DNA from 4 places in the Streptomyces sp. NPDC002809 genome. Region 1 is predicted to be linked to each of the others. Evidence: riboswitches for the same ligand, from Rfam matches in the RefSeq annotation. Region 1 holds a riboswitch; each other region holds the start of a gene.

Region 1 (4,189 bases):
CTCGACGATGAGGTCGAGCGCGGCGCGGTTCGACTCCAGGTTCGGCGCGAAGCCGCCCTCGTCACCGAGACCGGTGGACAGGCCCTTGGTCTTCAGGACCTTCTTCAGCGTGTGGTAGACCTCGGCGCCCCAGCGCAGGGCCTCGGAGAAGGACTCCGCGCCGATCGGGGCGATCATGAACTCCTGGATGTCCACGTTGGAGTCGGCGTGCGACCCACCGTTGAGGATGTTCATCATCGGGACGGGCAGCAGGTGCGCGTTCGGGCCACCGAGGTAGCGGAACAGCGGCAGGTCCGAGGCCTCGGAGGCGGCGTGGGCCACGGCGAGCGAGACGCCGAGGATGGCGTTGGCGCCGAGCGAGCCCTTGTTCTCCGTGGCGTCCAGGTCGAACATCGCCTGGTCGATCAGCCGCTGCTCGGTCGCGTCGTAACCGACGAGCTCCGGGCCGATCTGCTCGATCACGGCGAGGACGGCCTTCTCGACACCCTTGCCGTGGTAGCGGTTGGGGTCTCCGTCACGAAGCTCGATGGCCTCGAACGCACCGGTGGAGGCGCCGGACGGAACGGCAGCACGGCCCGTGCTGCCGTCGTCGAGGCCGACCTCGACCTCGACCGTGGGGTTTCCGCGGGAGTCGAGGATTTCCCTGGCTACGACGACGTCGATGGACGGCACGAGGCATCTCCTTCTGGGATATGACGCTGGTGGTGCAGGGTCGCTTTGGCCTTGCGACAAGAGCCTAACCGGCCGGGCCGCATCAACCGGCCGACCGCCCGTCCCCTGGGACGAAAAAGGACTCAAGGGCGGGCACAGCCGGACAAAGGGCCAGAATTTTACTGACGAGTAACTACAACAGTTGAACGATCACGCCGAAACCGGCCGACCCCGGCCCGGCACGCACGGGGGGAAGATGCGCACCGGACCGGGGCGGCCGGAGTGATTCGGCGAGGAGAGATCGCGACTACTTCGTCAGGTGGAGCTGCTGACCCGGGTAGATCAGGTCGGCGTCCGTGACGATGTCCTTGTTCAGCTTGAAGAGCTGCTCCCAGCCGCCCTTGACCTTGTGGTCGGCGGCGATCTTGCTCAGGGAGTCGCCGGTGACGACCTTGTACTCGCCGTCACCCTTCTCGACCTTCTTGCCGGTCGGGGTGGTGACGGTCTTCGACTCGGCCTTGGGGGCGGCCGAACGCTCCGAGCGGTTGGTGGCGGGGGCCTCGGCGCGCTCGGCCTTCTTCGGCTCGGCCTGCTGGACCGGCGCCGACTCCTGCTTCGGGGCGGTCTCCGTCTTGGCGGCGGAGGAGCCGGTGTCGACGCCCGGGTCGACACCGTCGTTGCTCAGGTTGCCGGCACCGGCACAGGACCAGGCGCCCGGGCCCTGCAGGTCGAGGAGCTTCTCGGCGACAGCGATCTGCTGGGCCTTGGTGGCCAGGTCGGCGCGGGCCGCGTACTGGGTGCCGCCGGCGGCGGCCCAGCTGGACTGCGAGAACTGCAGGCCGCCGTAGTAGCCGTTGCCGGTGTTGATGGACCAGTTGCCACCGGACTCGCACTGGGCGACGGCGTCCCACGTGGACACGGAGGCGGCGGAGGCGCCGGTGGCACCCATCAGGGGCACGGCGATGGCGGCACCGGTGACACCGGCGAGCGTGGCGATACGGACGGCCTTGGACGGGCGACGGTGCTTGTTGCCCTTGCTGTTGAGCAGCATCGAGACTTCTCCTCACCGACGCCTACGAGGTGAGCTGTCGGGTTCGGGCCAAGTGAGTTGCCCGGTCGCACGTCCTAGCGCACGACTTCACCCCAAGCCGGTCCTGGTGCGTCTTGCGACGACCGGGCCCGGCGCTTACCTGGGTCCCCCGCTCCTGCCTACGGCGCTTTACGCGTCTGTTCCCTTCGACCGACGGCAGGATTCGGCGTGACGGTCGACGGGGCCCGCGGTGCGAGCGGTTCCGACCGTAAACACACCCACCCCTCATATCCAAAGATGGACATACCGGATAAACAGCCCTTACTTGCATCCGAAGAAGCACTGTTTGCGCAGGTGGGAACGGCTGCGGCGGGACCTCCCGAACAAGACGCGCCAGTTCACGCGAAGAGACCCATGTCTCACTTGGTCAAAAGTGGGACATAGGCCTCTTAACTACCCCAACTTTTGGGGTGTTTTCAGCTGATCATCAGACCGCTCTCACTCGGCCTTCATGCCGAGATCAAGGCTCTGGCCAGGCAGGATGAGGTCCGGGTCGGAGCCCACCTCGGCCTTGTTGGCCTCGTACAGCCCGGTCCAGCCTCCCGGCAGCTTCTGTGCATCAGCAATCGACCAGAGGTTGTCGCCGGCGCGGACGGTGTACGTGCCGTCAGATGCCGGGGCGCCGGTGTCGCGTGCGCCACCGTCACCTCGCGAGGCGTGCCGCCCCGCATCCCGGTCGCCGCCGCCGCTCCGGGTCCCCTCGGGGGCCGGAGCGCCCCGGTGCTTGCCACCCTTCTCCTGCCCCCCGGAGGGGTCCTCCTCGGCGCCGGAGGCGTCCCCGGAGGGCGACGTGGAGGGCGTGGCGGAGGGTGCGGCCGACGGCGAGGCGGACGCGTCCGGCTTCCCGTTCCCGCCCTCCGTGTCGTCCGTGGCCCCGTCCGCGGGCGTCGTCGCGTCCGAGGACGCGTCGTCCGACGCGGCGGCGTCCCCGGAGGGGTCGCCCGCCTCGGACGGGTCCGTACTGCCGGCGGTGTCGTCGGCCGGGGCGCTGCCCGGGTCCACACCCGGCAGGCCGCTGTCCACGACGAGGCCCGAGATGACCGCACAGCTGGGCCACGCCTTCGGGCCCTGGTCCTCCAGGACCTTCTCCGCCACGGCGATCTGCTGCGAGCGGCTGGCGAGGTCCGCGCGCTCCGCGTACGAGTCACCGCCGTACGACTTCCAGACCTCCTGCGAGAACTGCAGGCCGCCGTAGTAGCCGTTGCCGAGGTCGGCGCTCCACATGCCGCCGCTCTCGCACTCGGCCACCCGGTCCCAGGTCGAGGCGTCGGCTGCGTGCGCGCCTGCCGCGCCGAGCAGCGGGATGGCGATGGCCGAACCGGTCACGCCTGCGGCGACGATGATCGCGGGTGCCTGCCGAGGGCGACGGTGTCTGCCGTTCGCGGAGCCCATGGGGATGCCTTCCGTGTGACTGACGAGTGACTGGTGAGTCGAACGGTGAACCTAGCGGGACTCGAACGTGTGTCACAAGTCGATGCAGCAGAGATCACGTGAAAGTCACAGAGTTGACAGAGTGTCACCTTCATCGGACACCGGCCCCGGGGTGAACTCCACGGGCAGCGTGCGCAGTCCGCGCATGATGAGCCCGCCACGCCACCGCAAATCGGCAGGTTCTCCCGCAAGTCGCAGGTCCGGAAGGCGTTTCAGGAGCGTGGCGAGGGCGGCCTGCCCCTCCAGCCGGGCAAGCGGTGCTCCCAGGCAGTAGTGGATTCCGTGACCGTAGCCGAGGTGCTGATTGTCACGCCGCGAGAGGTCCAACGTGTCCGGCCTGCGGAAGCGTTCCGGGTCCCGGTCGGCGGCCGCCAGCACGACGAGCACCGGGTCACCCTCGGCCACCCTCTGCCCGCCGATCGTCAGCGGCTCGATGGCGTACCGCCAGGTCGCCAGCTCCACCGGACCGTCGTACCGCAGCAGTTCCTCGACACCCGTGGCCAACAGCTCCGTCTCCCCCGCGGCCAGGGAACGCTGGAGCTGCGCCCGCTGCTCCGGGTGACCCAACAGGGTGTGGATGCTGTTGCCGATCAAGTTGACTGTGGTCTCAAAACCGGCGAAGAGGAGGATAAAGGCCATCGCGGCGGCCTCGTTCTCCGTCAGGTGCTCGCCGTGGTCGCTCGCCCGGATCAGCCCCGAGATCAGGTCGTCCCCCGGGTTCTCGCGCTTGCGGTGGATCAGTTCCAGGAGATAGCCACGCATCTTCTTCACGGAACGGGCCACCCCGCCGCGCGGGCCGCCGCCGTGGCGGATCATCATGCCCGCCCAGTCCCGGAAGTCGTCCTGGTCCTCGCTCGGAACGCCCAGCAGGTCGCAGATCGCGTAGATGGGGAGCGGGAAGGCGAACTCGTGGATGAGGTCCGCCTCCCCCTTCTCGACGAAACCGTCGATGAGCCGGTCGGTCAGCTCCTGCACACGCGGGGCGAACTCCGCGATGCGACGCGGAGTGAACGCCTT
Region 2 (4,189 bases), on a different contig from region 1:
ATTGGTAGAGGCTGAGGTCGGTGCGGTCGGTCACGGCCAGCTGGTCGCCGGGGATGTCGGGGCTGAAGTGTGCCGCGGCGAGCGCGCTGCCGAACCTGGCACCGGCGGCGGGCTCCTCGGCCTGCAGCCAGTCGCTGTCCACGCCGGAGAGCCCCTTGGCGGAGCCCCAGAGGACGACGACGCCGCCGGCGTCGGTCACCGGTTCGAGGTTCTCGCCGGGGAGGCCGACGACCGCGTCGTCGTACCCGTCCCCGTCCAGGTCGCCCGAGGCCAGGGCGCGGCCGAAGCCGTCCCCCGCCTCGGCGGCGCCCGGCACCCCGGTGGTGTTCTGGCTGAGGACGGCGCCCCGGGTGGTACCGATGCCGCCCGGCCCGCCGTACTGCACGGTCACATAGCCCGCGCCCTTCTTGCCGCCGATGGTCCCGCCGGGCGCGCCGATGAGCACGTCCTCGTAGCCGTCGCCGTTGAAATCGGAGTTGCGGTCGTCCGCGTGTGTTCCGCCGGGGGTGCCGGCGTGGGCGGAGGGCGCGACGGCGGCGGCCCCTGCCATCAGGAGAAATGAGGCCGCGACAACGACGGCCGGACGGTGGGCGCGCACGAGCGGCTCCTCGGTTCAAGGATGACCGGGCGAGGGCCTGCCGGACCGCGATCTGCCCCCAGGCCCCTGATCCGGGGGACGCCGGAAGGAGCCCGTTGTCCTCCCGGCGCCCTGTTGGACAGGCTCTGCGGCACAAGGGTTGTACGGCATCGCGAAAGGGGTGGAGGGGAGCAGTTCAGCTCCCTTCCACCCCTGTTCACGGTTCCGCCCGGAGGCGGGGGACCGCAGTGGCTCAGTAGGCCCCGAAGACGTTGTCGATCGAGCCGTACGTGGCGGCCGCGTAGTTGCACGCGGCGGTGATGTTGGCGACGGGGTCCAGGATGTCCAGCGAGGTGCCGGGCACGTGGTAGGCGTCGAACGTGGGCTGGATGACCTGGAGGAGGCCCTTGGACGGGGTGCCGGCGGCGGCGTTCGAGTCCCAGTTGTTGACGATCTGGGGGTTGCCCGAGGACTCGCGCATGATGTTGCGGTGGATGCTGTCGTAGCTGCCGGGAATGCCGTTCTCGGCCATGACGGCGAGGGACTCCTTGATCCAGCCGTCGAGGTCGTCGGTGTACGCCGTCGCGGTCTGCGCGGGGGTGGTCGCGGCGGTCTCCACGGCGACGGGCGTCGCCGTCCGCTGGGAACGGTCGGCGCGGTCGGTGCTCTCGGCCCGGTCGGCCGACGGCTGCGAGGCGCTGCCGGAAGTGTTCTCCGCCTTGAACTCGCTCTTGGTCGCGGCCTCGGGGGCTGCGGCCGCGGACTTGGCGCCGATGGTCAGCTTCAGGCCCGGGTGAATGAGGTCGGGGTTGCCGCCCACCACACTCCGGTTGTCCTGGTAGAGACGCTCCCAGCCGCCACTGAGGGAATGCCCTCGGGCGATCTTGGAAAGCGAATCACCGGAGACCACTGAATAGGTGGTGGATTCGGTCTTCTGTGCGGCAATTTCCTTGCCGGTCACGGAAGTCGGGGCTGCGGCCTTTTCCGCGACGACTGCCTGAGCGGGGGAGGCAGAAGCCGATCCGGCCGCGATCAGGGGGAGTGCGAGGACGACTCCTCCTGCGCTCACGGCGATGAAACCGCGGGTCAGGGAAGTGGACTTGGAACGACGGTGCTGACCCTTGAAGGGCATGGCGCTTTTCCTCTCCGCCGCCTGCGAGGTGAGCTGTCGGGTTCGGACTGGAGATGTCCGGCCGCACATGGCGACTTCACCCCTAGCCGCTCCGGATTCCGGACCGGCGGCAAACCTGGGTCCCCCGCTCCTGCCGCACGTGATGTGGTCGGGTTACCGGACGGCGGCAGGATTCGGCGTTCCATCCGGATTGACGGTGACCGTAAGCGAGAAAGGGCAGGCGAAACAAGCCCGGAATTCCTGATCACAATTGATTCGCAAGATCAATCAAAGGAAATATGGGACGCCGGTCACATGCGAGCGGGTCAACTTTCTTGGCGCGACAGGGAACCGAAGCCTCCGGCCGCGCGTCCGGGACGGGAAACGTGACGCTGGCCACTGCGCCCGAAAGGGGTGATTTGCCGGATATTCAAGAGGTGTGCCCCATGGAAAAGCGACCCCGCCAGGCATTCTCGACAGTTCCGAAGAATCGCTCAATTAGGACAATAAGGGGCAGGTATCGGCTGTGCGGCCACGCCGGTCCGGCTGCGCGCCACCACGACCGGTGAGCCGTCTCCCGGGGCGCGGAGGATGTCCGCGTCGAGCGCGTACAGCTCCTTCACCAGGGCCTCGTCGACCGTCTCGCGGGGGGCACCCCGAGCGATGACCCGGCCGCCCTTCATCGCGACGAGCAGATCGGCGTAACGGGCCGCGGCGGCGAGGTCGTGCTGGACCATGACGACGGTACGGCCGGTGGCCGCGACCTCGCGGACGAGTTCCAGGACCTCGACGGCATGCCCGAGATCGAGGGCACTGGTGGGTTCGTCGAGCAGGACGACCGGGGTCTGCTGGGCGAGGACCATCGCGAGCCAGCAGCGCTGGCGCTGGCCGCCGGACAGCCGGTCGATGCGCTCGCCGGCCAGTGCGGTGGTGCCGGTGGCGTCGAGTGCGTCGCGTACCGCCTGCTCGTCCTCGCGCGACCACTGGCGCAGCAGCCCCTGGTGCGGGCTGCGGCCGTAGCGGACCAGACCGGCCACGGTGACCGCCTCGGGGGCGCGCGGCGACTGCGGCAGCAGGGCGACATGGTGGGCGGCCCTGCGCCGGCCGGTCTGCCAGATGTCCGTCCCGCCGATCAGTACCGTGCCGGACTCCGGCCGGTGGAGCCGGGCGACGGTGCGCAGCAGGGTCGACTTCCCGCAGCCGTTGGGACCCACGATCGCGACGACCTGTCCGGCGGGGACGGTGAGGCCGACGTTCTCGACGACGGGGCGGCCCGGGTATCCGGCGTGCAGGCCACGGACTTCGAGGCCCGCCTTCGTACCGGTCGGATTCTCGGTCATGTGCGGTTCACGCCTTTCCGGCGGCCGGGTCCGGCCGCAGCAGTACCCACAGGAGGAAGGGGCCGCCGAGGACGCTGGTGACGACCCCGACGGGAAGTTCGACCGGAGCGGCGACGCGTCCGATCGCGTCGGCCGCTGCGATCAGGGCTGCCCCGGTCAGCGCCGAGCCGGTGACCGGCACCCGGGTGGGGCCGGTCAGCCGCTGCGCGAGGATCGGCGCCGCCAGTGCCACGAAGGCGATGGGGCCGCCGACCCCGACGGCCGTACCCGCCAGAAGTACCGCGAGGACGAGAGCGACGGTACGCACCCGACGCAGATCGACTCCGAGAGAACTCGCCACCTCATCGCCGAAGCGCAGCAGTTGGAGGCGGTGCCCGGCCGCCAGCGAGAGCGGGACGAGGAGGAGCAGGGCCACGGCAAGCGGCATACCGGCATCCCAGTCACGCCCGTTGAGGCTGCCGACGGCCCAGAGGAACACTCCGCCCGCCGTGTTGTCGTTCTCGCGCGACATGATCAGATCGCTCACCGCGCCGATGAACGTGGAGACGCCGATCCCCGCCACCAGCAGCCGGTAGCCGGCGCTGCCCGCTCCCCCGGCGCACAGGACGACCAGGACCGCGGCGGCTACGGCACCGAGCGGCCCGAGCCACCAGTTGCCGACCATGCCGGTGGCGGACCCCGCGGCGGCCGCGACCACGGCGGCGGTGGCGCCCTCGTTGACCCCGACGAGGTCCGGCGTGGCGAGGCGGTTGCCGGCCAGGGTCTGGGTGAGACAGCCCGCGATGCCGAGCGCGGCACCGACCAGCAGCCCGGTGAGGATACGGGGAAGCCGGAACTCCCGCACGATCATGACGGTGCCTGCATCGCCGGTTCCGAGCAGTCCCGAAAGGGTCTCCGACAGGCTCATTCCGGTCGAACTCGCCATTACCGCAAGAGTGATGAGGACTGCCAGCAGCGGAAGGAGTACCGCGGCGGCGAGCGCGCTGCGCCTCGGCAGGAGCCAGGACAGCGTTCCGGTGCGGAGCACGACGCTGTCGGGAGGGGTCACGTCCGTCACGCCGGGACCCCCGCGGACAAGCGGGAGGAGCGGGCGATCCACACGAGCAGGGGGCCGCCGACGAAGGCGAGCAGCACACTGACCGGGGTCTCCCAGGGGCGGAT
Region 3 (4,189 bases), on a different contig from region 1:
CGAAGTACGGGACGGCCGCGAGCCCGGCACCGGCGGCGGTGTCCTGGAGCTCGCCCTCGTAGGTGTCCCGGGAGACGAGGTTGTAGTGGGGCTGCAGCGCCACGTACCGGGCGAGCCCCTCGCGCTCCGAGAACTCCAGCGAGGCGCGCAGCCGCTGGGGGCTGATGTTGGAGGCGGCGATCTCGCGGACCTTGCCGTCCTTCACCAGCTGGTCGAGGGCGGTGATGATCTCCTCGACCGGGACCGTCTCGTCGTCGAAGTGCGTGTAGTAGAGGTCGATGTGGTCGGTGCCGAGCCGGCTCAGCGACTCCTCGGCGGCGGCCTTGATGGTGGTGGCGGAGAGCCCCTTGTACGCGGGGTGGGCGCCGACCTTGGTGGCCACGACGATGTCGGAACGGTTGCCGCGTGCGGCGAGCCACTTGCCGATGAGGGTCTCCGACTCGCCGCCCTCGTTGCCGGGGACCCAGGCCGAGTAGGAGTCGGCGGTGTCGATGAAGTTGCCGCCGGCCGCCGCGTACGCGTCGAGAACGGCGAAGGACTGCGCCTCGTCGGCGGTCCAGCCGAAGACGTTGCCCCCGAGGGCGAGCGGGAAGACCTGGAGACCGGAGGAGCCGAGCTTGCGGAGAGAAGTCATAGAGGGGACAACCCGTTCCACGGACTCCGCTATTCCATGACCGGTACAGCTTTACCGCTGACGACCGTACGTCCGTGGAGACGGACCGGCAGCCCTGACGTCGGGGGTGAGCGTCAGGGCTGCCGGGGTTTCACGCGCCGGGAACCGGCGTGCGGGAAGGCCTCAGACCGTCAGGCCCCGGGCGCGCAGCCAGGTCATCGGGTCGATGCCGGTGCCGTCCGGGGTGTGGACCTCGAGGTGGAGGTGCGGGCCGGTCACGTTGCCGGTGGCGCCGACGCGTCCGATGGTGTCGCCGGTCGTCACCTTCTGGCCGATGCTGACATCCATCGAGGACTGGTGGCAGAACCACAGCTCCGTGCCGTCCTCCAGCTCCAAGACCGTGCGGTAGCCGTAGGAACCGGAGTAGCCGGCCGACGTGACCGTGCCCGTGTGGATCGCCTTGATCGGCGTACCGGTGGGCGCCGCGAAGTCGAGGCCCGTGTGATAGCCGGAGGACCACATCGATCCGGCCTCGCCGAAGGTCGAGGTGATCGTGTACGAGGAGGTGGGGATGGCGTAGCTGGCCGCGAGCTTGGCGAGCCGCAGGGCCTCCGCCTTCTTCGCCGCCTCTTCCGCCGCCTTCTTCTTCTCCGCGGCGACCTTGGCCTCGGCGGCGTCCTGCTGCTTCTTCGCCTCCGCTGCGGCCTTCTCGGCTGCGGCCTTCTCGGCGGCGGCCTTGATCTCGGCGTCGGCGGCGTCCTGCTGCTGCTCCGCCTGCTGGAGGATGCGGGCGCGGAGGGCCTCACCCGCGTCGGTGGTGCCCTGCTCGGCCTCGGCGGTGGTGATGCCGGCGGTCGTCAGCGGGGCGGAAGCGACCTCGGCGACGGCCTTCTCCGCCGCGGTCTCGGATTCGGACTCGCCCGAGAACAGTGCGCCGACGCCCGGGAGGGACTTGGCGTCGGGGAGATTGTCCGAGATGGAATCGGGAAGAGAGATGGAGACCGGCGGCTTGCTCTGGGCGGTGGCCATGCCACCCGCGCCGACGGCCGCGATGACGCCGACGCCGAGGACGGTGGAGCTGCGGGCCAGACCGTTGCGCTGCTTGGCGACGCGGTGCTTGCCGCGCACGGGACGGACGGAGTCCTCGGTGGGATTCCATTCCTCCCAGGTCCTGTCGGGCCCGGAGTCGTCGGCGCGGAAGTCGTTTCCGAAGCCGCTGCCCCGATCGGTCCCGTAATCGGTCGCGTAGGGGGCCTCGTGCTCCGCACCGACAAAGGTACCGGGCCGGATCGCGAAGTCATCGCCGTACTCGGACACGAACCGGGATGGAGCTTCGGGGGCAGGCTTGTTGGACGCCACGGGGGCGCACTCCTTTCCTTCCTTCTCGCCTACCGGGTTAGCTGACGGGTTCGGAGCAGGAAGGTCTCCTACGGGTTCCTCCGTCTCATCACAAGACAGAGATGCCCGATTCACCCCATGTAGGTGGTTCCCCGGTTCCCTTGCGGGATTCGGCGCTCGCGCACGGTGCCGCCACTGACGACGGCTGGGACAACCGCACTGCGTTATCGAACGTTAATAGACACCGGGGTCCGATTCCAAGCTGTTCCCACTGATCGTTCAGGCCTTTGGCCTGGACTTTACGGGACACAACCGGGTGGAAACGGACGAGTTGATCACCTCTCAGCCACTACCCGCTTTCTGACGTTGCGTCAAATGTTATGCGGAGGGGTGCCCTTCGGTTACGGACGGTGGCATCGCGGCCGGCCACTCCCACCGCACGGTCCCGGACCCGGACTCACCCGCCGCCATCCCTCAGGCCGACGATCTTCACGGTCCTGCGCCGGTCGGGCTGACCCTCGGCCGGCCGACCGACCGCGAGCAGCGCCATGTCGTCCGTCGACTCACCGCCCGTGTGCAGCCGCACGTCATCGGTCAGCGCGGACAGCAGCTCCTCGGGCCCCGGGAAGATCCGGCCCCGCAGCCGCTCGGCGGGGTCGTAGAAGACCCCTTCGGCGTTACGGGCCTCGGAGAGGCCGTCCGTATAGAGAAGGAGCGTCGCCCCGGCGGGCAGGGCCCACTCGTCGGCCCGGTCCGGCCACACCCCCAGCGCCATCCCCAGCGGCAGCGCCGGCACCGAAGGCCCGAGCACCTCCAGCGCCCCGTCCGTGTGCAGCAGCAGCGGCTCGGGGTGGCCGCGGTTGACGATCCGCACCACGGACGCACCCGGCGGGATCTCCGCCAGCACGGCGGTGACGAACCCCTCCACCGCGTCGAGGCCGCCACGCGTGCTCGACTCGCGCGCCAGCGCACGCTCCAGCCGCTGCGCCACACCCTCCAGCGACTCCTCCTGCTCGGCCGCCTCCCGGAACGCCCCGATGATGACCGCCACCGCCTCCACCGCGTCCAGCCCCTTGCCGCGCACATCCCCGACCACCAGCCGCACCCCCTGCGGGGTGTCCGTGACGGAGAACAGGTCACCGCCGACGAACTCGTCCGCCTGCGCCGCCTCGTACCGTGCGGCGACATACAGTCCGCCGATCCGGTCGGACGGCGTCGGCAGCACCGCCCGCATGGCGGTCTCCGCGATGACACGGGCCGAAGCCAGCTGCTCGTTGCTGCGCCGCACGACACCGTTGATCACGACAGCGAGGGCGGAGACGGTGAGGACGGTGAGCAGTTCGATGGAGGGCACGACCTGGAACAGGTTGCCGTTGTAGATCCGCAGCGCGACGACCGCCAGCAGCGCGGCGGCGCCGGTACGGACGGTGCTGGCCAGTGAGAAGAACGGCGCCGCGATCAGCGGGGCCGCCGCGAACAGCGGGATGGCCGTGAAGGCGGGCGGGGTGAGGGCGTCGAACAGCATGCCCCCGCCGATCATCAGCGCAGGCAGCGCCCGGACGAACCGGCGGGTCCGCACCCCACCCGCACGCCTCTTCCGCCGCGTCTCCCGCTTCCCCACCTGCTGGTCTCCTGCCCGGTGCACCCCCACGGCCGCGGACGGTACCGCGCACCACCCCAGGCTTCCCGGAGCAGGGTCGCGAAGCGACTCCTCGTCGGCCAATGGGGGTACGTACGCGGAACGCGGCTCGGCGCCGAGCGACCCGGCGGGCCGACGGCGTACGAACGAATCAGGCCCGGCACGCTGTATGCATGCCGGGCCTGATTCTTCAGTAGCGGGGACAGGATTTGAACCTGCGACCTCTGGGTTATGAGCCCAGCGAGCTACCGAGCTGCTCCACCCCGCGTCGGTAAACACAACTCTACGGCATGTTCGGGACGCTCATGACCACTCGGCGCCCACACCCCACAGACGGCACCCCGGCCGGCCCGACGGCCGCACAGCAGCCCGACGGCACCCACGCGCACCGGCCCATGACCACTCTCTGCCCGCAGCGACGCCCACGCCGATGCCACACCCACGCCCGAGCGGCATCCAGCCCCGCTCCAACCACCGCCCGAGAGTGGCAAATAGAGGTCGGCAAACCTGAACAAACCACCCCCGCAGCGCCTTTGACGGCCGGGCAGCAGGCCACTCCCGCCGGACGATCTTCGCCATGTCGTCAAAGTGTTGAAAAC
Region 4 (4,189 bases), on a different contig from region 1:
GTAGTCGTGATGGGTGAAGCGGTGGACGTCCTTGGCGGAGAGCCGGGGGTAGGGAGCGAAGAAGCGGTAGTACTTCGACTCGTCGGAGACCTGCTCGTAGAAGCTGACCAGCCGGTCGGCATCGTCCGTGGTGATGGGCCTGATGCGCGCGGTGCCGCCGTCGCGGAGCACCACGTCCGCCTCCCAGTGATCGGGGTAGGCGTGATGCGGACTCTGCTCCGGAGAGGGCTGCATGGGCAAAGCCTACGGCTCCGTCAGCGGTCGCGTGGGGGCCGGGGCCGGGGCAGTCTGAGGGGGGCCGGGCGACGGTCGGCGCGGGCCGGGAACGGCCCGCGGGTCGGCTGGAGCACCGCGCACTGCATGAGAGACTGGTCTAGACAACCATTGATTCGTGAAGGGCAGAACCATGGCTGAGCGCCGCGTCAACGTCGGTTGGGCCGAGGGCCTGCACGCCCGCCCCGCTTCCATCTTCGTCCGTGCCGCCACGGCTTCCGGCATCCCCGTGACCATCGCCAAGGCCGATGGCAACCCGGTGAACGCGGCCTCCATGCTCGCCGTGCTCGGGCTCGGCGCACAGGGCGGCGAGGAGATCGTCCTCGCGTCCGACGCCGACAACGCCGAAGCCGCCCTGGACCGCCTGTCCAAGCTGGTCGCCGAGGGGCTCGACGAGCTTCCGGAGACCGTCTGATCCCCGGGTCACGACAACAGGCGTTCCCGCGGGAGAGCCGCGGCACCCTTCACCGGGAGCCGCGGCTCTTTCGTTTTCATGAAGGCCTTCACTCCACAACACGCACAACCTCTGCCCGGGATAGGGGTGCGCCCGGAAAGCCGCTTCCGCCGAAGGAAATTCGGGCAGCACGAATAGAGCCCTGCGGAATGCCCATTCTTTGTATACGGCGCAATTGTTAATGCCGTCCGCTCGGCGTGTTTACGGAATGTTGCGAGGTCCTCACCCGGGCGGGGCGGACCGTGGCAGCATCGGGCCGGCCGGGGCGGCGCAGCCGGTACGCGGTGGTGGCCCGCTCGGCATGCTGGGCGGCCAGGGACCTCGCCCTCTCCGCGTCACCGCGCGCCACGGCGTCCACGATCGCTCCGTGCTCGGCCCACGAATCGGCCGGGCGGGCCGGATGCTCGACCACGTACATCCAGGCGGTCTTGTGCCGGAGCTGGGTGAGCATCGCGATCAGGCCGGGACTGCCGGAGGCCTGCGCGAGTGTCTCGTGGAACCAGCCGCCCAGGGAGCGCAGATCGTCGCCCTCCCCCCTGCGGGCCCGCTCCTGACCGAGCCTGACCAGGCCGCGCAGCACCTTGAGGTGCGCGTCCGTGCGACGGTGGGCGGCCCGGGCCGCACCGAGCGGCTCCAGGAGCATCCTGACCTCCAGGAGGTCGGCGGCCTCCTGCTCGGTGGGCTCGGCGACGCAGGCTCCGGCGTGCCTGCGGGTGACCACGAACCCCTCGGACTCCAGGGTGCGCAGCGCTTCCCGCACCGGGACCCGGGAGACCCCGTAGCGGCGCGCGAGTACCTCCTCGGTGAGTCGGCTGCCGCGTTCGAAGACACCCGAGACGATGTCTTCGCGGATTGCCGTGCATACCGAATGCGCCGGAATGCGCATGTCCGAACCTCCGCCTTAATCCCCGCGAAACGCGGCCGATCGACGCCTGTCCTGCGACTCTATTGCAATGCGGTCGCATTTCCGACGGCGGGTGGAAATTCATGAATATCTTTTGGTCACCGGCCGTTCGGGAACGACCGGTGCGGACCCGGTGCGGCAGCCGACACGGCGAAGGCCCCGGCGTGATGCCGGGGCCTTCGCCGTGTCCTGGGACCGGTCAGAGGTTGACGCCGTGGGCGCGCAGGTAGGCGACCGGGTCCATGTCGGAGCCGTACGAGGGCGTGGTCCGGGCCTCGAAGTGGAGGTGCGGGCCGGTCGAGTTGCCGGTGGAGCCGGAGAGACCGATCTGCTGCCCGCCGCCGACACTCTGGCCGACGGACACACCGATCGAGGAGAGGTGGCCGTACTGGGTGTACGTGCCGTCCGTCATCCGCAGCACGATGTTGTTGCCGTACGCGCCGCCCCAGCCCGCCTCGACGACCGTGCCGGCGCCTACGGCGACGACGGAGCTGCCGGACGCGGCGTGGAAGTCGATGCCGGAGTGACTGCCGGAGGACCAGAGCGAGCCGCTGGACTTGTAGCCGGTGCTCACGTACGAACCGGCGACGGGGAGCTGGAAGGAGCCGAGCCTGGCGCGCTCGGCGGAACGGGCGGCGCGGGACGCGCTCTCGCGGGCCTCCTCGGCTCGGGCGGCGGCCTTCGCCTTCGCGGCCGCCTCGGCCTTCACCTTCGCCTTCGCCTTGAGCTCCGCCTTCTTCTTCGCCGCGGCCTTCTTCCTGGCCGCCTCGGCCTCGGCCTTCTTCTCCGCGACGTCGGCCTGGTGCTGCTGTGCGTCCGCCTGTGCTTCGATCCGGTCGGCGAGGACGTTCTCGATGGCGATGACCTGGGTGAGGCCGGTCTCGCTGACGGCGGGGGTCTCGGTGTCCGCGGCGAGGGCCGGGGAGGCCAGTCCGCCGATGACGCCGCTGGTGGCCAGAGTCGCGATGCCGACGGCCTTCGCGCCGGTGCGCGTCAGACGGCCCGGGGCACGATGCTTCCCGGTGGCACGGGTGAACGCCATGAAGTGGCTGGTCCTTTCCTTCCTTCTCGCCTACCGGGTTAGCTGACGGGTTCGGAGCAGGAAGGTCTCCTACGGATCCCCCGGCCTCGTACGAGGCTCAGGCATCCGATTCACCCCAGGGACTGCATGGGTCCCCGGCTCCCCAGGCTCGCGCCTGACGGGGACTCGGCGATGACTGCCCGGTAGGTCGCGGATGCGGCATACGGGTGACGGACAGCCGAGCCGACGCTAAGCGGGGGTACTTCCCCACACCAAACGGACAGGGCGTTTTGTAGCGCATCCCACAGGGCAGACAGGCAACCTCTCCAACAAAGCGGACAAAACGGAAGGCCCTGACGGAGTGATCTCCGCCAGGGCCTTCCGTTTGCCCCGGTATCGAGTGAAGTAGCCGGTCGATCAGCCGGTCACGACCGATACCTCGCCGATGCCGAGCGCCCGGACGGGCTCGGCGATCTGCGCCGCGTCACCGACCAGAACCGTGACCAGCCGGTCCTGCGGGAAGGCGTTGACCACGGCCGCGGTCGCCTCGACCGTGCCGGTCTCCGCGAGGCGCGCGTACAGGTGCGCCTGGTAGTCGTCCGGAAGGTGCTGCTCGACCTGGTCGGCGAGGGTGCCCGCGACCGAGGCCGCCGTCTCGAACTTGAGCGGGGCCACACCCACGAGGTTCTGCACGGCCGTCTCGCGCTCTGCGTCCGTCAGTCCTTCGGCGGCCAGGGTCCGCAGGACCGTCCACAGGTCCTCCAGCGCCGGGCCGGTGGACTCCGTGTCCACGGAACCGCTGATGGCGAGCATCGCGGCACCCGTCGCCCCGGAGGCGGAGTCCGGGGCCGAGGAGCGCAGCACCTGGGCGAAGGCCCGCACTCCGTAGGTGTAGCCCTTCTCCTCGCGCAGCACCCGGTCGAGCCGGGAGGTGAGCGTGCCTCCCAGGCAGTACGTGCCGAGCACCTGCGCCGGCCAGACGCTGTCGTGCCGGTCGGCGCCGATGCGGCCGATCAGCAGCTGCGTCTGCACCGCGCCGGGGCGGTCCACGATCACCACACGGCCCGCGTCGTCGGCGGTGATCGGCGGGACGGGGCGTGGCTCTGCGGTGTTGCCCGACCAGTCGCCGACGGTGTCGGCGAGCAGGGCGTCCAGGTCGATGCCCGTGAGGTCGCCGACGACCACGACGGTCGCGGTCGACGGGCGGACGTGGGCGTCGTAGAAGGCACGCACGGCGGCGGAGTCGATCCGTGCCACGGTCTCTTCGGTGCCCTGGCGGGGACGAGACATGCGGGCCGTGGCCGGGAAGAGCTCCTTCGAGAGCTGCTTGGCGGCGCGCCGGGCGGGGTTGGCCTGCTCGTGCGGGATCTCGTCCAGCCGGTTGCCCACCAGCCGCTCGATCTCGCTGTCGGCGAAGGCGGGCGCCCGCAGGGCCTCGGAGACCAGGCCGAGCGCCTTGGCCAGCCGGGAGGCCGGAACCTCCAGGGAGACCCGGACACCGGGGTGGTCGGCGTGGGCGTCGAGCGTGGCGCCGCAC

The links. Region 1 has a riboswitch for cyclic di-AMP ahead of ABT025_RS29555 (transglycosylase family protein). Riboswitches for the same ligand answer to the same signal wherever they lie in the genome.
Region 2: linked by a shared signal. The riboswitch ahead of ABT025_RS29855 (LysM peptidoglycan-binding domain-containing protein) and the one ahead of ABT025_RS29555 (transglycosylase family protein) in region 1 are both predicted to bind cyclic di-AMP.
Region 3: linked by a shared signal. The riboswitch ahead of ABT025_RS00070 (M23 family metallopeptidase) and the one ahead of ABT025_RS29555 (transglycosylase family protein) in region 1 are both predicted to bind cyclic di-AMP.
Region 4: linked by a shared signal. The riboswitch ahead of ABT025_RS32740 (M23 family metallopeptidase) and the one ahead of ABT025_RS29555 (transglycosylase family protein) in region 1 are both predicted to bind cyclic di-AMP.

The regions. Positions count from the first base shown of each region.
Region 1 is NZ_JBEOVJ010000066.1:40,855-45,043, reverse strand. Features, by position in the region: gene eno (phosphopyruvate hydratase) at 1-672, opposite strand, end outside; gene ABT025_RS29555 (transglycosylase family protein) at 959-1,702, opposite strand; cyclic di-AMP (ydaO/yuaA leader) riboswitch at 1,707-1,878, opposite strand; gene ABT025_RS29550 (transglycosylase family protein) at 2,180-3,133, opposite strand; gene ABT025_RS29545 (cytochrome P450 family protein) at 3,239-4,189, opposite strand, start outside.
Region 2 is NZ_JBEOVJ010000068.1:15,207-19,395, forward strand. Features, by position in the region: gene ABT025_RS29850 (FG-GAP repeat protein) at 1-598, opposite strand, end outside; gene ABT025_RS29855 (LysM peptidoglycan-binding domain-containing protein) at 831-1,709, opposite strand; cyclic di-AMP (ydaO/yuaA leader) riboswitch at 1,713-1,898, opposite strand; gene ABT025_RS29860 (ABC transporter ATP-binding protein) at 2,183-3,028, opposite strand; gene ABT025_RS29865 (FecCD family ABC transporter permease) at 3,036-4,085, opposite strand; gene ABT025_RS29870 (FecCD family ABC transporter permease) at 4,082-4,189, opposite strand, start outside.
Region 3 is NZ_JBEOVJ010000001.1:23,289-27,477, forward strand. Features, by position in the region: gene ABT025_RS00065 (aldo/keto reductase) at 1-634, opposite strand, end outside; gene ABT025_RS00070 (M23 family metallopeptidase) at 797-1,972, opposite strand; cyclic di-AMP (ydaO/yuaA leader) riboswitch at 1,984-2,137, opposite strand; gene ABT025_RS00075 (PP2C family protein-serine/threonine phosphatase) at 2,409-3,530, opposite strand; tRNA gene ABT025_RS00080 (tRNA-Met) at 3,785-3,858, opposite strand.
Region 4 is NZ_JBEOVJ010000084.1:21,134-25,322, reverse strand. Features, by position in the region: gene ABT025_RS32755 (bifunctional acetate--CoA ligase family protein/GNAT family N-acetyltransferase) at 1-234, opposite strand, end outside; gene ABT025_RS32750 (HPr family phosphocarrier protein) at 407-688, shown strand; gene ABT025_RS32745 (GntR family transcriptional regulator) at 906-1,613, opposite strand; gene ABT025_RS32740 (M23 family metallopeptidase) at 1,831-2,673, opposite strand; cyclic di-AMP (ydaO/yuaA leader) riboswitch at 2,687-2,854, opposite strand; gene ABT025_RS32735 (M16 family metallopeptidase) at 3,070-4,189, opposite strand, start outside.